Regions from separate parts of the Kineococcus gynurae genome, predicted to be linked through region 1. Evidence: riboswitches for the same ligand, from Rfam matches in the RefSeq annotation. Region 1 holds a riboswitch; each other region holds the start of a gene.

Region 1 (7,042 bases):
CGTGACTACGTCGACGGCGAAGGCTTCGCCGACCTGCTCTCGCGCAAGGGGATCCGGCGCGAGGACACCATCGTCCTGTACGGGGACAAGAGCAACTGGTGGGCCGCCTACGCGCTGTGGGTGTTCACCCTGTTCGGTCACGAGGACGTGCGCCTGCTGGACGGGGGCCGGGCCAAGTGGGTCGCCGAGGGCCGCGAGCTCACCACCGACGTCCCCTCGCCCGAGCGCACCGAGTACCCCGTGGTGGAGCGTGACGACGCCGCGATCCGGGCGTTCAAGGACGACGTCCGGGACTTCCTCGGCGGTCAGCTCATCGACGTCCGCTCCCCGCAGGAGTACACCGGTGAGCGCACCCACATGCCCGACTACCCGCAGGAGGGCACCCTGCGCGGGGGCCACGTCCCGGGTGCGGCCAGCGTCCCGTGGGCGAAGGCGGCGGCCGAGGACGGCACCTTCCGCAGCCGGCGCGAGCTCGAGGACCTCTACCTGGGCGAGGCCGGGCTGGAGCCGGGCGAGCCCACGATCACTTACTGCCGCATCGGTGAGCGCTCGAGCCACACCTGGTTCGTGCTCACCCACCTGCTGGGGCTGTCCGACGTGCGCAACTACGACGGCAGCTGGACGGAGTGGGGCAACGCCGTGCGCGTCCCGATCGTCACCGGCGGCGAGCGCGGCGGGAGTCCCGCCTCGCCCACGGCATGAGCCGCGGGCCGGCGACGCTGCTGCGGGGCACGACCCCGCCCACGTGGCGCTACGACCGGCTCGTCGAGGCCCTGACCCCCGTCCTGCGGGGGTTGGGGTCGGCCCCGCTCCGGGTGCTCGACGTCGGGGGCGGCGCCGGGCGCGACGCGGTCGCGCTCGCCCGGTTGGGGCACGAGGTCCTCGTGCTCGACACCTCGGCCCGGGCGCTGGCCCAGGCCCACGAGGCGGCCGACCGGGCCGGCGTCGCCGACCGGATCCGGACCGTCGACGCCGACCTGGAGGACCTGACGACCCTGGCCGAGCTGACCCGCTACCGGGCGGGCGGCTCGGGCTCCTTCGACCTCGTCTGCTGCCACGACGTACTCGGGGGCCGGGGCAGCGCCGAGCAGGTGCTGCTCGACCTCGCGACCGTGTCGTCGTCGGTGCGGCCCGGCGGGGTGCTGTCCCTGCTCGGGCCGGTGCGGCCCGCGCGGGGCGAGCTGGGCCTGGACCCTGACGTGCTCGGGGTGGCCCTGCTCGACCTCGGTCTCCACGAGGTCTCGCCGGGGGAGCTGCTCGCCCCCGTGGGCGAGCGCGGGACGCCGTTCTGGCACCTCACCGCCCGCCGCGCCTGAGCGGCCGACCCACCGACGACGAACGGCCGTGCCCCTCGCGGGGCACGGCCGTCCGTCGTCATGACGAGGTCAGGAGCGGGCCTTGTCACCCTCGTAGATGTCGGTGTTCTGGGCCGCGGTGATGAGCGCGTCCTCGGAGCGGGTCTGGTTGATCGCGACGGCCTGGACCGGCAGCACCGCGTGCCAGAACCAGTCGGTGAGCACCCGGGCCCGGTTGGCCATGCTCGGCAGGGCGTAGAGGTGGTAGCCGCGCGCCACGATCTTGGCCGGGAGACCGGTCAGCTCGATCCCGAGCGGCTTGGCCACGGCGGTCAGCCCACCGAGGTCGGCCACCAGGCCGAGGTCCTTGTGGACGTAGTCCTGGGCGACGCCGACCCCGAGCGAGGCGGCGATGTTCTTGCCGACCCGGGTGCCCTGACGCTGCGCGTGCTGCGCCGTGGGCGGGGTGACCGGGGCCGGGCCGTCGGCGGGCTTCTCCTTGGCCAGGTCGGGCGTGGCGGCGCAGTCGCCGACGGCCCAGACGTCCTCGGCCGCCCGGCCCTGGGCGTCCACGACGAGACGACCGCGCTCCAGCGGCAGCCCCAGCGTGCCGACCAGCGGGCTCGCGGCGATGCCGGCGCCCCAGATCAGCGTCCGGGAGGGGACGGGCGTGCCGTCGGTCAGGGTGACGACGTTGCCCTCGACCTTCTGCACCGAGACGCCGAGGCGGACGTCGATGCCGCGGTCCTTGAGCGCGGCGAGGGCGTACTGGCCCAGCCGGGGCCCGAGCTCGGGCAGGACGGCCGGGGCGACGTCGATCAGCAGCCAGCGCACGTCGCGGACGTCGATGTTCGTCCAGCGCTCGGCCACGCGGGTCAGCCACCGATGGGTCTGGGCCACGATCTCGGTGCCGGTGTAGCCGGCCCCGACCGCCACGACGGTCATGCGCTCGGCGCGCTCGGCGTCGAAGCGGGGGTCGTCCGGGAGGGCGTCGGCCGCGTCGAGCTGGGAGAGGAGGTGGTCGCGGACGAACACGGCCTCGGTGATCGTCTTGACCCCGCGGGCGGACTCGGACACGCCGGGGATGGGGAAGCGACGGGTGATCGAGCCGGGCGACAGCAGCAGGCGGTCGTAGGAGACGACCTGGGTGTCCTGGTCGATCTGACCGTGCTCGGAGCGCGAGACGGTGACGGTCTTGGCCTCGACGTCGACCGCGGTCGCGTGGCCGATGATGATCTTGGTCTTGGGGAGCGCCTGGCGCAGGGAGACCGCGATGTGGCGGGGTTCCAGCACCGAGGCGGTGACGTCCGGCAGCAGCGGCGCGTACGTCAGGTGGTCGGTCGGATTGATCAGGACGAGCTCGGCGGTACCGGGAGGCAGCAGCTTCTCGAGCTTGCGACCCGCGTAGAGACCGGCGAAGCCGCCCCCGACGATCACGACACGTTGACGAGCGTCCACGCTTTCCACCCTTTCGGCCTTGCCAGGTCGTCCTTCGGTGCCGACGGCTGCGGTGGACGCCCGTGGCCACCTCGTCGTCGGTTCAGGCCTCAAAGATAGCCGCTCCCGGGGGCACCGCGGCGGTACCCCCGGCAAACCCCGGACCCGTCCCGCCCGCGCGTGGGCGGGGAAGATCCCCGGGGTCGGCGCGGTGGGGCCGGTGCCGAGTAGGCTCCCCCCACCATCCAGAGCGGCCGAGAGACCCGGCTCGACGACGCCGCAGCAACCCCCGCCCGACGCGGGGGTGCTCATGCCGGGATCGATGGAGGAGACGAGCACGATGACCGACCCGTCCACCGACGCCGCCGCCGGGCGGCCGACCGGGTACGCGGGGGACCTCACCCCGCGCGAGGCCTACGACCTCCTCACCCACGACCCCGCCGCCGTCCTGGTCGACGTGCGCACCGAGGCGGAGTGGACGTTCGTGGGCGTCCCGCAGCTGCCCGGCCGCGGCCCGCTGCTGGTCTCCTGGGCCCCCCGCCCCGGGGAGGTGCCCGGCACGGAGTTCCTCGCCGAGCTCGCCCGCCAGGGGGTGCGCCCCGGCCCGGACCCGGTCGTGTTCCTCTGCCGCTCGGGGAAGCGCTCGGTGGCGGCGGCCACCGCGGCCACGGCCGCCGGGTACACCGCCGCGCAGAACGTGCTCGACGGGTTCGAGGGCGACCTCGACGCGTCCGGGCACCGCGGCGGCGCGGGCTGGCGGGCCGAGGGCCTGCCCTGGCGGCAGTCGTGAGCGCCGACGCGACGCCGCCCCCGCTGCGACCGGACACCCTCGCCGTCCGCGGTGGGCTGGCCCGGTCGGGTTTCGAGGAGACGGCCGAGGCGCTCTACCTGACCTCGGGCTACGTCTACTCCTCGGCGGGCGCCGCCGAGGCCGCGTTCGCGGGCGAGGTCGACCGGTTCGTCTACTCCCGCTACGGGAACCCGACCGTGGCCGTGTTCGAGGAACGGCTGCGGCTGCTGGAGGGGGCCGAGGCCTGCTTCGCCACGGCGAGCGGGATGTCGGCGGTGTTCACCGCGCTGGCCGGGTTGTTGGGCCAGGGGGACCGGGTCGTGGCCGCCCGCAGCCTGTTCGGCTCCTGCTTCGTGATCCTCGACGAGATCCTGCCGCGGTGGGGTGTGCAGACCGTGTTCGTGGACGGCGAGGACCCCACCCAGTGGGAACGAGCCCTGTCCGAACCGACCACCGCGGTGTTCTTCGAGACCCCCGCCAACCCCATGCAGACGCTGGTCGACATCGAGCACGTCAGCCGACTGGCCCACGCGGTCGGGGCCACGGTCGTCGTCGACAACGCGTTCGTCTCCCCGGTGCAGCAGAGACCCCTGGAGTTCGGGGCCGACGTCGTCGTCTACTCCGGGACCAAGCACATCGACGGGCAGGGGCGGGTCCTCGGGGGCGCGATCCTCGGCTCGAAGGAGTTCGTCGACGGACCCGTGCAGAACCTCATGCGGCACACGGGCCCGTCGCTCTCGCCCTTCAACGCCTGGACCCTGGTGAAGGGTCTGGAGACGATGTCGTTGCGGGTCAGGCATTCCGCCGCGTCGGCGCAGCGCATCGCCGAGGAGCTGGAACGTCACCCCGGCGTCGCCTGGGTGCGCTACCCGACGCTGGCCTCGCACCCCCAGCACGAGCTCGCCGCCGCTCAGATGACCGGGGGCGGGACCGTGCTGACGTTCGCGGTGGACGCGCCCGAGGGGCGGGGCAAGGAGCGGGCCTTCGCGACGCTCGACGCCCTGCAGGTGGTCGACATCTCCAACAACCTGGGCGACTCCAAGACGCTCGCGACGCACCCGGCGACCACGACCCACCGACGCCTGGGGGTGGAGGGCCGCGCGGCCATCGGGCTCACCGACGGCGTCATCCGGGTCTCGGTCGGCCTCGAGGACGTCGAGGACCTGCTCGAGGACCTCACCGGGGCGCTGACGCGAGCGCGGGGGTAGCGACCTCCTCGAACCGTCGGGTCGCGGCCGCCAGCAGGTCGGCCGCGACCCGCTCGTTGAGCCGGAAGAACCCGTGGTCCAGGCGTGGCCGGGCGAAGGCGGCGGCCCAGCCGTCGCCGGCCACGGCCGGGCCGACCGCGAACCGGCGCGGGTGGACGCTCCCGTCGGCGTGGTGCAGCCGGTGCTCCGGGTCGACCGCCAGTCGCCCGCTGCGGTGCACCGCGCCCGTCGCCCCGTCCTCGGGGAACTGCTGCGCCACGGCCTCGCCCCGCCGGTGCAGCGCGGCGAGGAGCGGATCGGTGGTGGCGGTCACGTCGGCCGCGGGCAGGCGCGCGTCGACGAGCACGCGGGCCCGCACCGGGGCCGGGCCGCCGTCGGTGCCGGCGACCCAGCAGCCGTGCTCCTCGTCCAGCCCGACCGTGGTCCCGGCCCCCAGGAAGCGGACCAGCCCCGCCTCGGCGAGCGCCAGCAGCCGGGTCAGCCGGGCCGGTGGCGGTCCGCTGGCCGCGTAGCTGAAGAAGCCGTGCCACCACCCGTCGACGTCCAGGGCGGCCGACCGGGCGCTCAGCACCCCGCGGTGCACCAGCCCGGCGGTCACGGCGTAGGCGTGCAGCAGCGTCACGAAGACGGCCTGGTCGGCGGAGTGGCGCGGGTCGCCCCGGCGCAGCAGGTCGGCGCCGATGTGCTCGACCACCCGTCCGTGCACCCGGTCCGGGTCGGCGGGGGCGTCCCCGTCCAGCGGACGGTCGAACCGGGCGAGGTCCAGGCGGTCCTCCGGCGCGGGGACGGCCGCGGCGACCAGTGCCGCCAGCTCGGCCGAGCCCCACGGGGTCCGCTCGAAGGCCTCGGCGAAGGCCGCCCACCCGCCCCGCGTCCGGCCCGGGTGCGCGGCGAACAGCTCGCGGTAGTGGGCGAAGGCCAGGTCGCGTGCGATGAGCGGCCACACGTCGCCGCGCAGGTCGAGGGGTCGGCCGAGCTCGGCCCGCAGGCGTTCGACCCGTCCGCCCGAGTACCAGCGCAGGCCGGCCCGGACGTCGGCCTCGTAGGTGAGCTTCGAGCGGTAGGGCACCCCGCGACGGGTCCCCACGTGCAGGACCGGCTCGTCCCCGGACGGGTGGTAGACCAGCCGCCCCGACCCGGAGTCGTCCGCGGGGGAGAAGCGTCCGCCGCGGCCCTCGGTCACCAGGGTGACCAGGTCGACGAAGGCCAGTCCCATGCCCAGCACGAGCACGTCCTGCCCGGCCGCGAGCGGCGAGAGGTCGGCGTCGTTGGTGTAGGCGGGGGCCACGTAGTCCAGGTCGTGGGCGGCCGCGATCCGGGCGAGCTCGTGCTCCCGCCCCGAGGCCACCACCTCGAGGTGCCCCTGGGCGAGCAGCACCACGTCGGCGGTGAGCGTCGGACCCGCCTCGGTCCGCACGAGCTGGCGACCGTCGGGGGCGTCGACGAGGTCGACGGCCCGCCCGCGGTGCAGCCGGACCGCGTCGGGACCGGCCAGCTCGCGCAGGCGGGTCAGCACACCGTCGAACTGCTCCACCAGGTAGGCCCCGGCCAGCGTGCGCGAGGGGAAGCTGCCGGGGGTGAGTCCCTCGACCTCCGCGGCGGCCCCGGGGGTCCCCGCGGCCCGCAGACCGGTGGCGAGCCGCTCCCGGTTCGCGGCCACCCAGTCGTAGAGGGTCGGGGCCGCACCGCGGCTCCCGCGCAGGGTCGAGGACTCGTCCGGCAGCACGGCCACGTCGGCGGCCCGGGAGTTCATCCAGAGCAACGGGCTCTGCTCCCGGCGCCAGACCCGCCCGGCCCCGGGCGGGTAGGGGTCGAGGACGTCGACCCGCACCCGCCGGCCCTGCCCGAGGTCGGGGTCGACCGCCAGCAGTCCCGCCAGACGGTCCAGGACCCCGAGCGTCCGGGGACCGGCCCCGACGCAGACCACCCGCAGCTCGTCGTCCGGTGCGCTCGCCATGCCGATCACAACCTCCCGGGGCCCCGTCCGCCTTCCCGACCCGCGCCCCGGGTCCGCGCCCCGGACCCGGGGCGCGGACCGGACCCGGGGGCGACCGGACTCAGGTGTAGAGCGTGAAGCCCGGGTACTCGCCGGTGAGGAAGTGCCGCCCCACCTCGCGCGCCTTGTACTGCACGGGGTCGTGCAGCGTGTGCGTGCGCACGTTGCGCCAGAACCGGTCGAAGCCGTACCGGTTGCTGCTGGCCCGGGCGCCGGTGACCTCGTAGATCGCCGACGTGGTCTCGATCGCCAGGTCGGAGGAGACGACCTTGAGGGCCGCGATCTCCTCGGCCACCTCTCCGCGCTCGGCCCAGGT
Region 2 (7,042 bases), on a different contig from region 1:
CGGGACGGTCGAGGGTCTCGGTCACGGGGACCTCCTGGGGACGGGACGGTCGCGGCTCTGCGACGCCCCCCACCCAACCCGCCCGCTGACGCGGCCGGGAGGGTTGCACCGGCGTTGCACCGGGGTTGTCAGCCGGCCCGGGCGCGGGCGAGGGTGGCACCGGAGGTGAGCATGACGTCGCTGTCACGTGCCGAGTGCGCGGTCGGTCCCGGGGACGACCCGCGGGAGGCCGCCCGCCGGCTCCGGCGGGCGCGGGAGGCCGCCCTGGGCAGCGGCTCGGGCCCGGAGCGGGCGGTCGTGCGCCCGGTGATCGGCGCCTCGTGGCGGCGGTTGCAGGCGGGCGGTCTCGACCCGACGGGTCGTGGCCCCGGCCGGGTCCTCGACGGGGCCGACCTGCGCGGGCGACGCGAGGAGACCCCCATGGGCGAGGTGCTCCCCCTGCTGCGCCGGCACCTGCTCCCCGCGGCCGAGGCCGCCGGGCAGGTGCTCGTCGTCGCCGACGCCGCCGGGACCGTCCTGTGGCGCGAGGGGAACGTCGCCGCCCGTCGGCGGGCCGACACGCTGGGGTTCGACGAGGGTTCGGCCTGGGACGAGGCGAGCGTGGGCACCAACGCTATCGGGACCAGTCTGGTGGTGGGGGCACCGGTGCACGTCTTCGCCGCCGAGCACTACGTCGAGACCCACCAGCCGTGGACGTGCGCCGCCGCCCCCGTCCGCGGCCCGGACGGCACGGTGGCCGGGGTGGTGGACCTGAGCGGACCCGCTCCGGGCGTGCACGCCAGCACGATCGCGCTCGTGCAGGCCGTGGCGGCCCTGGCCGAGCGGGAGCTGGTGGATGCGCACGGGAGACGGCACGCCCGGCTCGCGGCGCAGGCGGCCGCCCTCATCGGTGACCGGCCGGGCGCGGTGCTGGCGACCGACGGTTGCCGCCTGGCCGCGGTGGGGATGCTGCTGCCCGAACGCGTCGACCTCGGTCGGCAGGCCCGCCCGGGCGGGATCGTCGCCCTCGCCGAGGCGGGCACCCTCACCGTCGAGGCCGTCCCCGGGGGCTGGCTGCTCCGTCCCGGAGACCGTCAGGGCGCGTCGACGCTCCACCTGGCCCCGGACGGCCGGGTGGACTGGACGGGCGGGGGGAGCTCCTGGAGCCAGCGGGTCTCCCCGCGCCACCGCGACCTGCTGCTCGACCTGGCCGCCCACCCGGGTGGGTCGAGCGCCGCGGACCTGGCCCGTCGGGTGTACGACGACCCGGCGCGCACGGTCACCGTGCGCGCCGAGCTGTCGCGGCTGCGGCGGGTGCTCGGCCCGGTGCTGGAGCACCGGCCCTACCGGCTGGCGGCCGGGGTCCGCGTCGTCGTCGGCGCGTGACCGACGACGACGCCCGGCCCGCCCGGGCCGCGGATCAGACGAGGGCGGGGACCCCGCCGGCCTGACCGGCCTGCTCCACGGCGGCGTCGAGCTCCGCGCCGAGCTGCAGGTCCTCGCCGTCGACGAGGCGCTGCTCGAGCTCGCGCACGCGCGGGATGACGAGCTCGCCGAACGCCTCGACCTCCTCCTTGACGTGCAGGAAACCGAGCAGGACGAGGTCGATCCCGACGAGGCGGTAGGCCAGCACGCGGCGGGCGACCTCGTCCGGGGTCCCGACCAGGCCGGTCCGGAAGCCGTCGTTGTACTGGACCAGGTCGCGGAACTCGCTGTCGGCCCACATGCCCTTGCGGTCGGGGCTGGCGTTGCCGGCCTCCTGCACCGAGGCACGGAAACCCTCGACCTTCTGGGCGTCGGCGTGCGCGATGATGTCCTCGAGGACCTGCTCCGCCTCGGCGCGGGAGTCGCGGACGACCGCGAAACCGTTGATGCCGAAACGGATCTGCCGGTCGTTCAGCGCGGCCTGGGCCGACACGTCGCGGACCTGGGCCGCCGCGTCGGCGATCGACTTCCCGTTGAGGAAGTAGAAGTCGCTGACCCGCCCGGCCATCGCCTGGGCCGCGGTCGAGTTGCCGCCCTGGAAGATCTCCGGCTGGCGCTTCGGCTGCGGGCGCATGGTGATGTCGCGGACGTTGAAGAACTGTCCGTCCTGCGTGTACCCGTCCTGCGACCACACCCCGCGCAGGATGCGGATGAACTCCTCCGACTGCACGTAGCGGTCGTCGTGCTCGGGCCACGTCACCCCGAGGTTGACCGCCTCGTCCTTGAACCAGCCCGAGACGACGTTCAGGCAGAGCCGGTCGTTCGTGAGTTCCTGGGCGGTGGCGGCGAACTTGGCCAGCACGCCGGGGTGCCAGAAGAAGGGGTGGACCGCCGCGATGACCTTGAGCTTCTCGGTCGCCAGCAGCAGGGCGAGGGAGAAGGAGGTCGACTCGTGCTGGGCGTCGGCGCCGTAGGAGGCCGCGTAGCGGACCTGCGAGAGCGCGTACTCGAAACCGACGCGCTCGGCCGCGCGGGCGACCTCGACGTTGTAGGCCGGGTCGTGGCTGGTGCGCTGCGGCAGCGTCGAGATCACCAGCCCGCCGGAGACGTTGGGCACCCAGTAGGCGAACTTCACCGGCGCCAGGGCGCGCTGAGCGGGGGTCGTGCTGGTCATTCGTCTCTCCCATCGCACCTGGCGGTAGCACCGGGGGTCGGCCGGTTGCTGCGACGTCGACGAGCCAGGTCTCTCGATCGCTCTGGATGGCAGGTCGCAGCGTAACCCGAGCGGGGCCGCGACAGGTACCGCTCGCGCGCGGTCTCAGACCGGGGGCAGCGGGAGGACCGAGGCGAGCGCCGCGCAGAGCACGGCGAGCACCAGCAGCGTCGTGACGTCCACCCCGCGCGAGCGGACGGCCAGGGCCCCCGCGACCCGGACCGGGAGCACCAGGCGCAGCACGGCGGCGACGGCGAGGTCGGCCGCGAGGAGGAGACCGCCCGCCGTGGGCCCGGCCACCCAGGTCGTCAGCAGCGCCAGGGCCACGCCGCCCAGCAGGGCCAGCAGGACCGCCGTCGCCGGGTGGGCCGGGGGGCGGGTGAGGCCGGGGGGCGGCGGCGCGGACACCCGCGTCACGCTACCGCCGCCCCGACCGGAGGCCGGTTCAGTGCGCGAAGTGGCGCGACCCGGTGACGTACATGGTGACCCCGGCGGCTTGGGCCGCGGCGAAGACCTCCTCGTCGCGGATCGACCCGCCGGGCTGGACGATCGCCCGGACGCCCGCGTCGAGCAGGATCTGCGCCCCGTCGGCGAAGGGGAAGAACGCGTCGGAGGCGGCCACGGAACCCGTGGCCCGCTCGGCCCCGGCCCGTTCCACGGCCAGCCGGCAGGAGTCGACGCGGTTGACCTGGCCCATCCCGACACCGACGGAGGCCCCGTCCTTGGCCAGCAGGATGGCGTTGGACCGCACCGATCGGACGGCGCGCCAGGCGAACTCGAGGTCGGCGAGCGTCGCGGCGTCCGCCGCGTCCCCGGCCACCAGGGTCCAGTTCGCGGGCGCGTCACCCTCCGCGTCGATGGTGTCGAGGGTCTGGACGAGCACGCCCCCGGAGACCGGGCGCCACTCCTGCGCGGAGCGGGCGTACCCCTCGGGCAGCTGCAGCAGACGGATGTTCTTCTTGCCCTGCAACGTCTCCAGCGCCTCGGGGGTGAACCCGGGGGCGACGACGACCTCGGTGAACACCTCGGCGACCTGGGCGGCCGTGGCCGCGTCGACCTCACGGTTGGCGGCGATCACCCCACCGAAGGCCGAGACGGGGTCGCAGGCGTGCGCGCGGGCGTGCGCGGTGGCGACGTCGTCGGCCGTGGCGATGCCGCACGGGTTGGCGTGCTTGATGATCGCGACGGCGGGCCCGGCGAAGTCGTAGGCCGCCCGCAGGGCCGCGTCGGCGTCGACGAAGTTGTTGTAGGACATGGCCTTGCCGTGCACCTGGGTGGCCTGCGCGATCCCCGGCCGACCCGCGGTGCCGGCGTAGACGGCGCCGCGCTGGTGCGGGTTCTCGCCGTAGCGCAGCACGTCCTGGCGTTCCAGGGCGAGACCGGTGAACGCCGGCCACCCGCCTTCGCTCTCGTCGGCGGTCTGCTCGGCGAACCAGGAGCCGACCGCGGTGTCGTAGGCCGCGGTGTGCGCGAACGCCTGCGCCGCGAGGCGGCGACGGCCGGCCAGGTCGAACCCGCCGCCGCGCACGGCCTCGAGCACGTCGGTGTAGCGGGCCGGGTCGACGACCACGGCGACGCTCGGGTGGTTCTTGGCCGCGGCCCGGACCATCGAGGGCCCGCCGATGTCGATCTGCTCGACGACCTCGTCGAACCCGGCGCCCGAGGCGACGGTCGCCGCGAACGGGTACAGGTTCACGACGACCAGGTCGAAGGGCTCGACCCCGAGGTCGGCGAGCTGGGCGACGTGGGAGTCGAGACGGCGGTCGGCGAGGATCCCCGCGTGGACCCGCGGGTGCAGCGTCTTGACCCGACCGTCGAGGCACTCGGGGAACCCGGTCAGCTCCTCGACGGGCGTGACCGGGACTCCGGCGGCGGCGATGCGCGAGGCGGTGGAACCCGTCGAGACCAGCGCGACCCCGGCCGCGTGCAGCCCGGTGGCGAGGTCCTCCAGCCCGGTCTTGTCGTAGACGCTGAGCAGCGCGCGACGGATCGGCTGGCGGGTTCCGGACTGGCTGTCGCTCATCGGTTCTCGGGGGTCCCTTCGGGGTGGAGGTTCCGGGCCAGACGGCCCACGACGTCGACGAGCAGGGCGCGCTCGACGACCTTGATGCGTTCGTGCAGGCTCGCCTCGTCGTCGCCGTCCAGGATTCGCACCGCGGCCTGGTCGAGGATCGGGCCGGTGTCCACGCCGGCGTCGACGAGATGGACGGTGCACCCGGTGACCCGGACCCCGTGGGCCAGGGCGTCGCGCACGCCGTGCGCGCCGGGGAAGGACGGCAGCAGCGCCGGATGGGTGTTGACCAGCCGACCGCCGAACACGTCGAGCAGCGGGGCGCCGACGATCCGCATGAACCCGGCGAGCACCACCAGGTCGGGACGGTGGGCCGCGACCGCGGCGGTCAACGCCTCGTCCCAGGCGGCCCGGTCGGCGTGGTCGGCGGGCAGGACGGTGAAGGTCTCGACCCCGGCGGCGGCGGCCCGGTCGAGGGCCCCGGCCCCGGCGACGTCGGCCCCCAGGGCGACCACGCGGAAGGGCTGCTCCCCCGACGCGGCGGCGTCGAGGAGGGCCTGCGCGGTCGAGCCGGAACCGGAGGCGAGGACCACCACGCGCACGTCGTCCCGGGCGGCGGAGGACCCGGCCGGTGCGGGGTCGGGAGCGGAGGCCAGCACGTGAGGACACGGTAGTGGACGGCACCGGGCGCCGAGGACGACGATCGGGCGCATGAGCCGACGCACCGCCCCCTGGCGCCCCGGGGTCCCCTGCTGGTTCGAGGTCGCGGCCAGCGACCCCGCGCGATCGCGGGCGTTCTACGCCGACGTCCTCGGCTGGTCCTTCACCGAGGACGGGGCGGACCCGACGGGTCGCGTGGACGGTCGGGCCGCGGGCGCCGTGGTGACGGAGGGGCCGCCCGGTCGGATCCTGCTGCACGTGGCCGTCGACGACGTCGGGGCGACCGTGACGGCGGCCGGGGCGGCGGGCGGCAGCGTCCTGGAACCGGCGACGGACGTGGAGGGGCAGGGCCGTCGGGCCGTGCTGGCCGATCCCGGCGGGATGCCCTTCGCGGTCTGGCAGGCCGGTGGACGGATCGGCGCCGAGGTCACCGGCGAGCCGGGGAGCCTCGTCTGGGAGGACCTGCGCAGCCCCGACCCGGACGCTGCCCGCGCCTTCTTCGCCGAGCTGTTCGGCTGGCGCTACGAGGTGCTGCCCTTCCCGGGGGCCGAGGGGTACACGACGTTCCACCTCTCCGCCGAGCGGTCCGGATCCGACGCCCCGAGCCACCCGCTCGGCGGGATCGGGCCGCTGTGGGGGTTCGCGCCCGGCTGGCGGGTCTGCCTGGCGGTGGCCGACCCCGACGCGGCCACGACCGCCGCGACGCAGGCCGGTGGGGCGGTGAGCGACGACCCGAAGGACACCCCGTTCGGGCGGATCGGCGAGGTCCGCGACCCCGACGGCGCGGTGCTCGCGGTCATGTCGACGACGGGTCCCGAGCCGGTCTGGGACTGACCGTCGCGCTCGGGACGGTCGCTCAGCCCCGGTCCCGTCGCAGCCGGGCCCGCAGCCTCCCGACGGCCGACGCCGGGCGTGACGCGTCGGGCTCGGGCGGGGACGGGACCCCCGGGTCTTCCGCGTCTCCCCGCGTCGAAGACCGGCGGCCCAGCAACGGCCCGGGCCGCGGGGTGACGGTGCCCGTGTCCAGGTCGATGCGCTGCGGGCGCAGCCGCCGGACCCCGCGGGCGAGCAGCACGGCCAGTCCACCGCCGGCGGCCAGCTCCCCGGCCAGCACCAGTCCGAGCAGCAGCGGGTCGGGGCCCAGGTCGGCCATCCGACCGGCACCCGCGGGACCCGCGGCGAAGAAGGCGAGCAGGGCGGTCGCGGTCCCCGCCAGCAGCGCGGTCAGCGCCACCGAGATCCCGGCGGCGGGCAGGCTCTGCCCGCGCGGGGCGAGCCGACGCACCCCGGCCCCGACCAGCACGGGGACCAGGACGGCCAGCCACCACCAGAGCGGGGAGGGGCCCGTGGCCGGCAGCGCCCCCGCCAGCGGGATGGCCGGCAGCGTGGCCAGCGACGTCCCGCCGGGAGCCACCGACGTGCCCACCCCGACGGCCACCCCCGGGCCGGCCAGCCAGGCCACCGCCCAGACGAGGAAGGTGGGGACGTAGAACGCCTGCCCCAGGGTCAGCAGGGCACCGCCGAGCACCCCCGGTCCGAGGGACTCGTGCAGCAGCAGGACGCGGTCGGCACCGGCCCACAGGGCCCCGGCCAGCAGCACGCCGCCCGCGCCGAGCAGTGCGGTGACGGCGGCGACCGCGGCGGGGACGGCTGCGCGCAGGGCACGCCGCGCCCCCGCCAGCCGTCCGGGGACCGCGGGCAGCGGGGTCCGGAACCCGGCCATCGCCCAGGCCGCCCCGGCGGCACCGACCAGC
Region 3 (7,042 bases), on a different contig from region 1:
GGGTCGTCCTCGACGACCTGCGCAACCCGTGGTTCGTGGACCTGCTGGACGGTCTGCGACCCGTGCTGCTGGAGGCCGGGCTGCGGCCGGTGCTGGGGGACACCCGCACCGAACCCGACGTCGCGGCCGTCTTCGCCCAGCTGCGCGTCGACGGGCTCGTCGTCGTCGGCACCCGGGAGGACCCCCACGCGGTCGAGGAGGTCGCCCGGGGTGTGCCCACGGTGCTGGCCGGCAGCCGGGACTCCTACGACGCCCCGGTCGACACCGTCGCCGGGGACGACCGCGCCGGGGTGCGGTTGCTGGTCGTGCACCTCGTGGGGCTCGGGCACCGACGCATCGGGCACGTCGCGGGGACCGGGTCGGTGGGGCGGCTGCGTCGGGCGGCCGTCGAGGAGTCCGTCCGGGCCGCGGGCGGGGAGGTGCTGGTCGCGACGGGGGACATGACCGAGGACGCCGGGTTCCGCTGCGGTCTGGAGCTGCTGGGCGGCCGTGACCGACCGAGCGCGGTCGTCGGCGCCAACGACGTGTCGGCCGTGGGGCTGCTCGCCGCGGCCGACGAGCTGGGGTTGCGGGTGCCCGAGGACGTGTCCGTCACCGGCTACGACGACATCGCCCTGGCCCGCTCGCGGCGCACGGCGCTGACGACGGTGGACAACGGGGCCGCCCGGGTGGGCGGCCTGGCCGGGGAGGAGCTGCTGGCCCGGATCGCCGACCCGCACCGGGCCCCGGTCACGACCCTCGTCCCGCCCCGGCTCGTCGTCCGGACGACCACCGGACCGGCGCCCGACTTGTCCCCAGGTTGATCCCCAGACCGTCGTCAACAGGTGTGGACAAACGTGGGGATATCACGCTATGTGTCAGAGAGGTGGACCTAGAGTGATCTCGGTTGACGACCGGTGCCCGTGCGGGACGGGGGAGACGTACGGGGGGTGCTGCGGTCGTCGGCACGCCGGTGAGCCCGCCCCGACGGCCGAGGCGCTCATGCGCTCGCGCTACTCCGCCTTCGCGGTGGGGGACGCCGCCTACCTGCTCCGGACCTGGGACGCCGCGACCCGCCCCACCGACCTCGACCTCGACCCCGACGTGGAGTGGCGCCGCCTCGTCGTGCTGGGCACCGAGGGCGGCGGGCCCCTCGACGACGCCGGCACGGTCGAGTTCGAGGCCCACCACCGCCACGAGGGTCGTCGCGGCCACCAGCACGAGCGCAGCCGGTTCCGTCGCGTCGGCGGACGGTGGGTGTACGTGGGCCCGGTCTGAACGACGTCCGGCGGTCGGGTGGACACCGGTCGCGCGCGTGTGGTTCTCTGCCCGGCAGGTCAAGAAAGCCGACACGAAGCCCCGGCTCGTCGGCTGGCAACCCTCCTCGTCGTGGGGTGCCCCGGGTGATGACCGGGCCCGCGCAGCACCGCGCGGGTAAGGACGCTCTCGAGGAGACCGGCGATGTCCGCTGTCAGCACGCCCCTGCCCGTCACCGAACGGCTCCGCCTCGCGCGGGGCCGGATCGCGCCGCTGCTGGAGGGGATCGCCGCGGGCGTCGTGCAGCGCGAGCAGGACCACGTCCTGCCCTACGAGCCGGTGCGCGCCCTGGTCGAGGCCGGGTTCGGGCGCCTGCGGGTCCCCGTCGAGCACGGGGGCGACGGCCTCGACCTCCCGGCGCTCGCCGAGATCCTCGTCGACGTCGCCGCGGCCGACTCCAACCTCCCGCAGATCTTCCGCGGGCACATCGCCTGGGTCGAGCAGCTGCTCACCCTGGGCGAGACCGACCGGGCCTACCGGGACGCCTGGTACGCCCGGATCGTGGCCGGCGAGTTCGTCGGCAACGCTTGGAGCGAGACCGGGTCCGGGGTCACGGGCAAGCAGCAGACCGTCGTGACCGAGGGTCCCGGGGGCCTGCGCGTCGACGGGCGGAAGTTCTACACGACCGGGTCGATCTTCGCGGACTGGACCGACGCCACCGCCCGTCGGGTGGGCCCGGGGCAGAGCCCGGACGACGACGACCTCGAGGTGGTCACCGCGATCGTGCGGACCCGGCAGCCGGGCGTGCAGATCAGCGACGACTGGGACGGCTTCGGCCAGCAGCTCACCGGGACCGGGACCATCGTCTTCACCGGTGCCGAGGTCGACGCCGCCGACGTGCGGCCCTTCGCCGAGCGGTTCCGTTTCCAGACGGCGCTCTACCAGCTGGTCCTGCTCGCGGTGCACGCCGGCATCGCCGAGGCGGTCGAGCGCGACGCCGGGCACGAGGTCCGGACCCGCACGCGCAGCTACACCCACGGGCTCGCCCCGCTCGTGCGCCACGACGCGCAGGTGCTGGCCGTCGTCGGCGAGATCTCGGCGGTGGCCTGGACGGCGCGCCAGCTCGTGCGGGGGGCGGCCGAGGCCCTCCAGGCCGCCGCGGACACCGCCCACGACCGTGACTCCGCCGCCGACCAGGCTGCGAACGCCGTCGCCGAGATCCGTACCGCGCAGGCCCAGACCGTGCTGTCGGAGTCGGTGCCGCGCGCGGCGACGCTGCTCTTCAACACGCTGGGCGCCTCGGGCGTCGGTCGGGGCAAGGACCTGGACCGGCACTGGCGCAACGCCCGCACGGTCGCCTCCCACAACCCGGTCATCTACAAGACCCGGATCGTGGGGGACTTCTCGGTCAACGGGACGACGCCGCCCTACGTCTGGGACATCGGCACCCACGCCTCGGTCGCGGCGGCCGCCGGCAGCGAGGGCTGACAACGGCGACCCGCCGCCGGCTCAGTGGGCCGGGTGCAGGTCGCTGTGCGGGGCCCCGAGGTGGTGCAGCAGGTCGTGGGCGGCCTCGTCGGAGAGGTACCAGCGGCTGAATCGGCCCTCCCGGACCCGGCGGACCAGCCCCGCCGCGCGCAGCGTCTGCAGGGCCTGGGTCGCGGTGTTCGGGCTGAGCCCGGCGGCGGCGGCCAGGTCGCTGACCGGGGCGCCCGGGGCGGCGTGGATCGCGATGAGCAGGCCCAGGCGGGTCGGGTCGGAGAACGCGCTCAACCGGTCCAGGACTTCGGGCAGCCGCGGGCCGGACGCGTCGAGGGCGTCGCGGGCCACCGTACGGCGCGCGTCGTCGACCACGGGCGGCTCCCTCCTGCGCTGCGGTGTCGTCCCGTGCTCATGGTGGCACCCCCACCGGTCCGCTACCGTCGCCCCGACGCGTGTCCGCCCGGACACCTGTCGACGTCGTCCGTCGGGAGCACCGTGAGCGCCACCACCCACGTCGGGCCCCGCCCCTCCCTGCTGACGACCGAGGGGCGAGCCGCCCTGCCGTTCCGGCGTCGGGTGGGGGTGGCCTTCGCGGTCGTCGCTGCGCTGCACGTGATCGGTCTGGCCCTGCTGACCATGGGGGTGCTCGCGGGCACGGCCGGGGCGGTCACCGTCGGGGTCGCCGGCCTGGCCTACCTGCGCGGGCTGGTCCACTCCTTCGACTTCGACCACGTCGCGATGATCGACAACTCCACCCGCAAGTTCGTGGCCGAGGGCCGCAACCCGGCCGGCGTCGGGCTGGCGTTCTCGGCCGGCCACTCCACCGTCGTCGTGCTCACCGGCGTCCTGGTCATCGCCGGGGCCGGCTTCATCCGCACCGCGCTGGAGGAGGACTCGGGGGCGGCCCGGGTGCTCGGCATCATCGGGGTCTCGGTCTCGGGGCTCTACTTGCTGCTCGTCGCCGTCGCCAACCTCGCGACCTTCGTGCAGGCCCTGCGCCTGCGCCGGGCGCTGCGACGCGACCCCGACCTGGTGATCCCGGCCGACGCGCTCACCCCCCGCGGCCCCGCGGCCCGGGCCATGACGTTGCCGTTGCGCCGTGTCCGGCACCCCCGCCACGTCTACGTGCTCGGGTTCCTGTTCTCCCTGGGCTTCGACACCAGCTCGCAGATCGGGGTCCTCGTGCTGACCGCGGGAGCGGCCCTGGCCGGGGCGTCGTTGATCTCGCTGCTCTGCCTGCCGATCCTCTTCGCCGCGGCGATGACGCTGGGGGACACGGTGAACGGGCTGATGATGCTGCGGATGTACACGGCCGCCCAGCACGACCCGGCCCGCAAGATCACCTACAACCTGCTGATCACCGGGGTGGGCATCCTGGCCGGTGCCGCCGTCGCCGTGCTCGCCGCGGCCGGTCTGCTGAGCGAGCAGTTCGGCATCGTCTCCGGTCTGGTCGGCGCCGTCGCGTCGGTTGAGACCGAGTACGCGGGCTACGCGCTGGCCGTCCTGTTCGCGGTGATCGGGGTGGTGTCCTGGGCGGTGTGGCGCCGCGCAGCCTCCGGCCCCTCGCGCGTCGTCGGGGACACCCGGCCATGATGCTCGGGGACGGGGCCCCGTCCGCCCCGGACCCGAGGGAACCCCGATGCGCCGACGTCCGCCGTCCTCTCGCCGCCGCGGTGGCCTGCTCCCGCTGCTGGCCCTGACCGCCGGTGCCGCCTGGCTCGCCCCGCACGTCGCCCGCCGCCGGCGGGCGGTGCAGGCCGTCGCCCCCGAGCTGCGCTCACCCGGGTTGTTCGTCCCCACCGACCTCACCCCACGACGGGTGCGCCTCGCCAACGCGCTGCCCGTGCGGCCCGCCGAGCTCGGGCCGGACGTCCGGCTGCGCGAGGAGCGGACCGCCGACGGGGTGCCGCTGCGCGTCGTCGAGCGCACCGACCGCACGGGGACGACCGGCGCCCTGGTCTGGATCCACGGGGGCGGGTACGTGCTCGGCAGCGCCGTGGCCGACGACGAGACCGCCGCCCGTCTGGCCCGCGACCTCGGGGTCCTCGTCGTCAACGTCGAGTACCGCCTCGCCGGGGTCGCGCCCGCCCCGGCCGGGGTGGAGGACTGCTTCTCGGCACTGCGCTGGGTGCACGAGCGGGCGGCGACGCTGGGCGTCGACCCGGCCCGGGTCGCCGTCGGCGGGGCCAGCGCCGGGGGCGGGCTCGCCGCGTGCCTGGCCCAGCTGGCCCACGACCGCGGGGTCGACGTCGCCCTGCAGGCCCTCGTCTACCCGATGCTCGACGACCGGACCGTGCTGCGGACCGACCACGGCGGGACGGGGACCTTCGTCTGGACCCCGGCGTCCAACCGGCTGGGGTGGACGACCTACCTGGGGCACGCGCCCGGGTCCGCCGAACCGGTGCCCTACGCGGTGGCCGCCCGCCGCGGCGACCTCGCCGGTCTGGCCCCGGCCTGGATCGGGGTGGGCGACCTCGACCTGTTCCACGCCGAGGACGTGGCCTACGCCGAGCGCCTGCGGGCGGCCGGGGTGGCCTGCGAGCTGGTCGAGATCCCCGGGGCCTACCACGGCTCCGACGGCTTCTTCCCCGCCGCGCCGCAGACGGTCCAGCTGCGGGAGTCGCTGAACGAGGCGCTCCGTCGGGTCCTGGTCCCGGGCCGGTGACGGGGGCTCCGGCGGTCGGTCGTCTCGGGATCGACCACGCCGAGGCGCTCGCCGCACTGGTCGCGTCGATCGACGACCTGCTGGGTACGGCCGCGGCCTTCGGTGCCACCGACTGGTCGGCCGCGACACGGTGCCGCGGGTGGACCGTCGCCGACGTCCACGCCCACCTCGACCTCGGCCTGCAGGAACTCCTGCACGGGTTGCTGCGCCCGACCGACCGGCCCCCGACCCACGACGCGGCCGGGTACTGGCGGGCCTTCGCCGCGGCGGGCGGCGGCGGTGACGGCAACGGCGCCGCCCACGCGCGCTTCGTGCGACGACTGGCGGACGCCTACGTCGACCCCGCCGGGTTGCTGGCGCACCTGACCGCGACGGCGACGGCCGCCCGGGACGGGGCCCGCCGGTTGCCGTCCGGGGCGGTGGAGATGCAGGGGATGGTCCTCGCGACGGGGGACCTGTTCACGACCTGGGCGGTGGAGCTGGCCGTGCACCGCCTCGACCTGACCCGGGAGCTCGACCTTCCCGCCGCCCCGGCCGCCGCGCTGGGGCTTGCCCGGCGGACCGTCGAGGTGCTGTCCGGGCTCGACCCGTCCCTCCTCGCGCCCCTGGACGACGCGACCGTGGTGCTGGTCGGAGCCGGGCGGATCGACCCGACCACGGTCGACGCCCCCGCCGCACTGGCCGCCGTCCTCGGTTGACCGATCACGCGGTCCGGCGTCCCGGGGGGCATGGTGCGACGGATCGCGTGGACGAGCGGCGGAACCACGACGGACTTCGTGCAGATGCCGTGGCGCTACCCGGTGTGTCCGCTTCCGGTCAAGCTCGCGGCGCCTACTGTCGATGTACGGGACAGACGACAACGACTGGCACCCGACGACACCGATTGCGGAGCAGAACGATGAGCGAGTCCCACGAGCACGAGAGCGACACCCTGACCATCCCGCGCATCCGGGCCGACCGTCCCGTCGCCGCCGTCGCGGACCAGGACGCCTGCGAGCCGGACTGCTTCTTCTGCCTCTGCCCCGAGACCGACTGAGGTCAGCTCGTCCGGGGCGGAGTCAGGCCGCCCCGGACGCTGAGTCCGACCCCGAGGGCGACCGCCAGCACCAGACCGCCGGCGGTCGCCAGGACCGCGGTCGAGGGTCGCAGCAGCGGCTGCCCGAGCAGCGCCTGGACGGTCAGGAGGGCGACGAGACCGGCGTAGCCCGCCGTCGCGACGCCGACCAACCGCAGCCGGACCCCGCCGTCGCGCAGCGTGCCGATGCGGCCGGCCAGGACCTCGAGCAGCAGCGCCCCCAGGGGGAGCAGCTGCAGGGCGTGCAGCCCGACGAAGTGACCGATCCGCAGGTCGCCGCCCTGCGTGCTCCACCCGAGGAACGGCAGGCCCGCTCCGCCGTCGGCGACCCCGACGGCGTGCGCCCCGGCCACGCCTTGGAAGTCGGCGAGCTGCTGGGCGGTGGGGCTGGTCATCAGGAAGGCCAGGGCCATGCCGACCAGGCCGAGGACGACCCCCGCCCGGATCGAGAGAGCGCGCGCCCGGTCCGGCAGCGGTGACCGGATCACCAGGACCCCGACGACGAGGGTCATCACCCAGACGACGGCGATCGACACGCCCATGACCGACCACAGTGCGGTGGCCAGCGGGGTGCTGACGTTGAA

The links. Region 1 has a riboswitch for S-adenosylmethionine ahead of ACFFKU_RS08645 (rhodanese-like domain-containing protein). Riboswitches for the same ligand answer to the same signal wherever they lie in the genome.
Region 2: it holds a riboswitch for S-adenosylmethionine, as region 1 does, so the genes downstream of both, sfnG (dimethylsulfone monooxygenase SfnG) here and ACFFKU_RS08645 (rhodanese-like domain-containing protein) in region 1, are expected to answer to the same signal.
Region 3: it holds a riboswitch for S-adenosylmethionine, as region 1 does, so the genes downstream of both, ACFFKU_RS01745 (acyl-CoA dehydrogenase family protein) here and ACFFKU_RS08645 (rhodanese-like domain-containing protein) in region 1, are expected to answer to the same signal.

What each region holds. Positions count from the first base shown of each region.
Region 1 covers NZ_JBHLUI010000008.1:475,407-482,448, forward strand. The annotation lists gene ACFFKU_RS08630 (sulfurtransferase) at 1-702, shown strand, start outside; gene ACFFKU_RS08635 (class I SAM-dependent methyltransferase) at 699-1,316, shown strand; gene ACFFKU_RS08640 (NAD(P)/FAD-dependent oxidoreductase) at 1,386-2,753, opposite strand; SAM riboswitch class I at 2,971-3,061, shown strand; gene ACFFKU_RS08645 (rhodanese-like domain-containing protein) at 3,073-3,522, shown strand; gene ACFFKU_RS08650 (O-succinylhomoserine sulfhydrylase) at 3,519-4,730, shown strand; gene ACFFKU_RS08655 (FAD/NAD(P)-binding protein) at 4,699-6,687, opposite strand; gene ACFFKU_RS08660 (acyl-CoA dehydrogenase family protein) at 6,788-7,042, opposite strand, start outside.
Region 2 covers NZ_JBHLUI010000010.1:381,688-388,729, reverse strand. The annotation lists gene ACFFKU_RS15585 (flavin-containing monooxygenase) at 1-25, opposite strand, end outside; gene ACFFKU_RS15580 (helix-turn-helix domain-containing protein) at 172-1,365, shown strand; gene sfnG (dimethylsulfone monooxygenase SfnG) at 1,400-2,578, opposite strand; SAM riboswitch class I at 2,585-2,671, opposite strand; gene ACFFKU_RS15570 (DUF3017 domain-containing protein) at 2,723-3,025, opposite strand; gene purH (bifunctional phosphoribosylaminoimidazolecarboxamide formyltransferase/IMP cyclohydrolase) at 3,063-4,640, opposite strand; gene purN (phosphoribosylglycinamide formyltransferase) at 4,637-5,230, opposite strand; gene ACFFKU_RS15555 (VOC family protein) at 5,340-6,122, shown strand; gene ACFFKU_RS15550 (cell division protein PerM) at 6,145-7,042, opposite strand, start outside.
Region 3 covers NZ_JBHLUI010000003.1:79,474-86,515, forward strand. The annotation lists gene ACFFKU_RS01735 (LacI family DNA-binding transcriptional regulator) at 1-803, shown strand, start outside; gene ACFFKU_RS01740 (YchJ family protein) at 853-1,257, shown strand; SAM riboswitch class IV at 1,315-1,426, shown strand; gene ACFFKU_RS01745 (acyl-CoA dehydrogenase family protein) at 1,441-2,724, shown strand; gene ACFFKU_RS01750 (ArsR/SmtB family transcription factor) at 2,746-3,090, opposite strand; gene ACFFKU_RS01755 (HoxN/HupN/NixA family nickel/cobalt transporter) at 3,214-4,311, shown strand; gene ACFFKU_RS01760 (alpha/beta hydrolase) at 4,358-5,383, shown strand; gene ACFFKU_RS01765 (maleylpyruvate isomerase N-terminal domain-containing protein) at 5,380-6,081, shown strand; gene ACFFKU_RS01770 (hypothetical protein) at 6,282-6,419, shown strand; gene ACFFKU_RS01775 (hypothetical protein) at 6,422-7,042, opposite strand, start outside.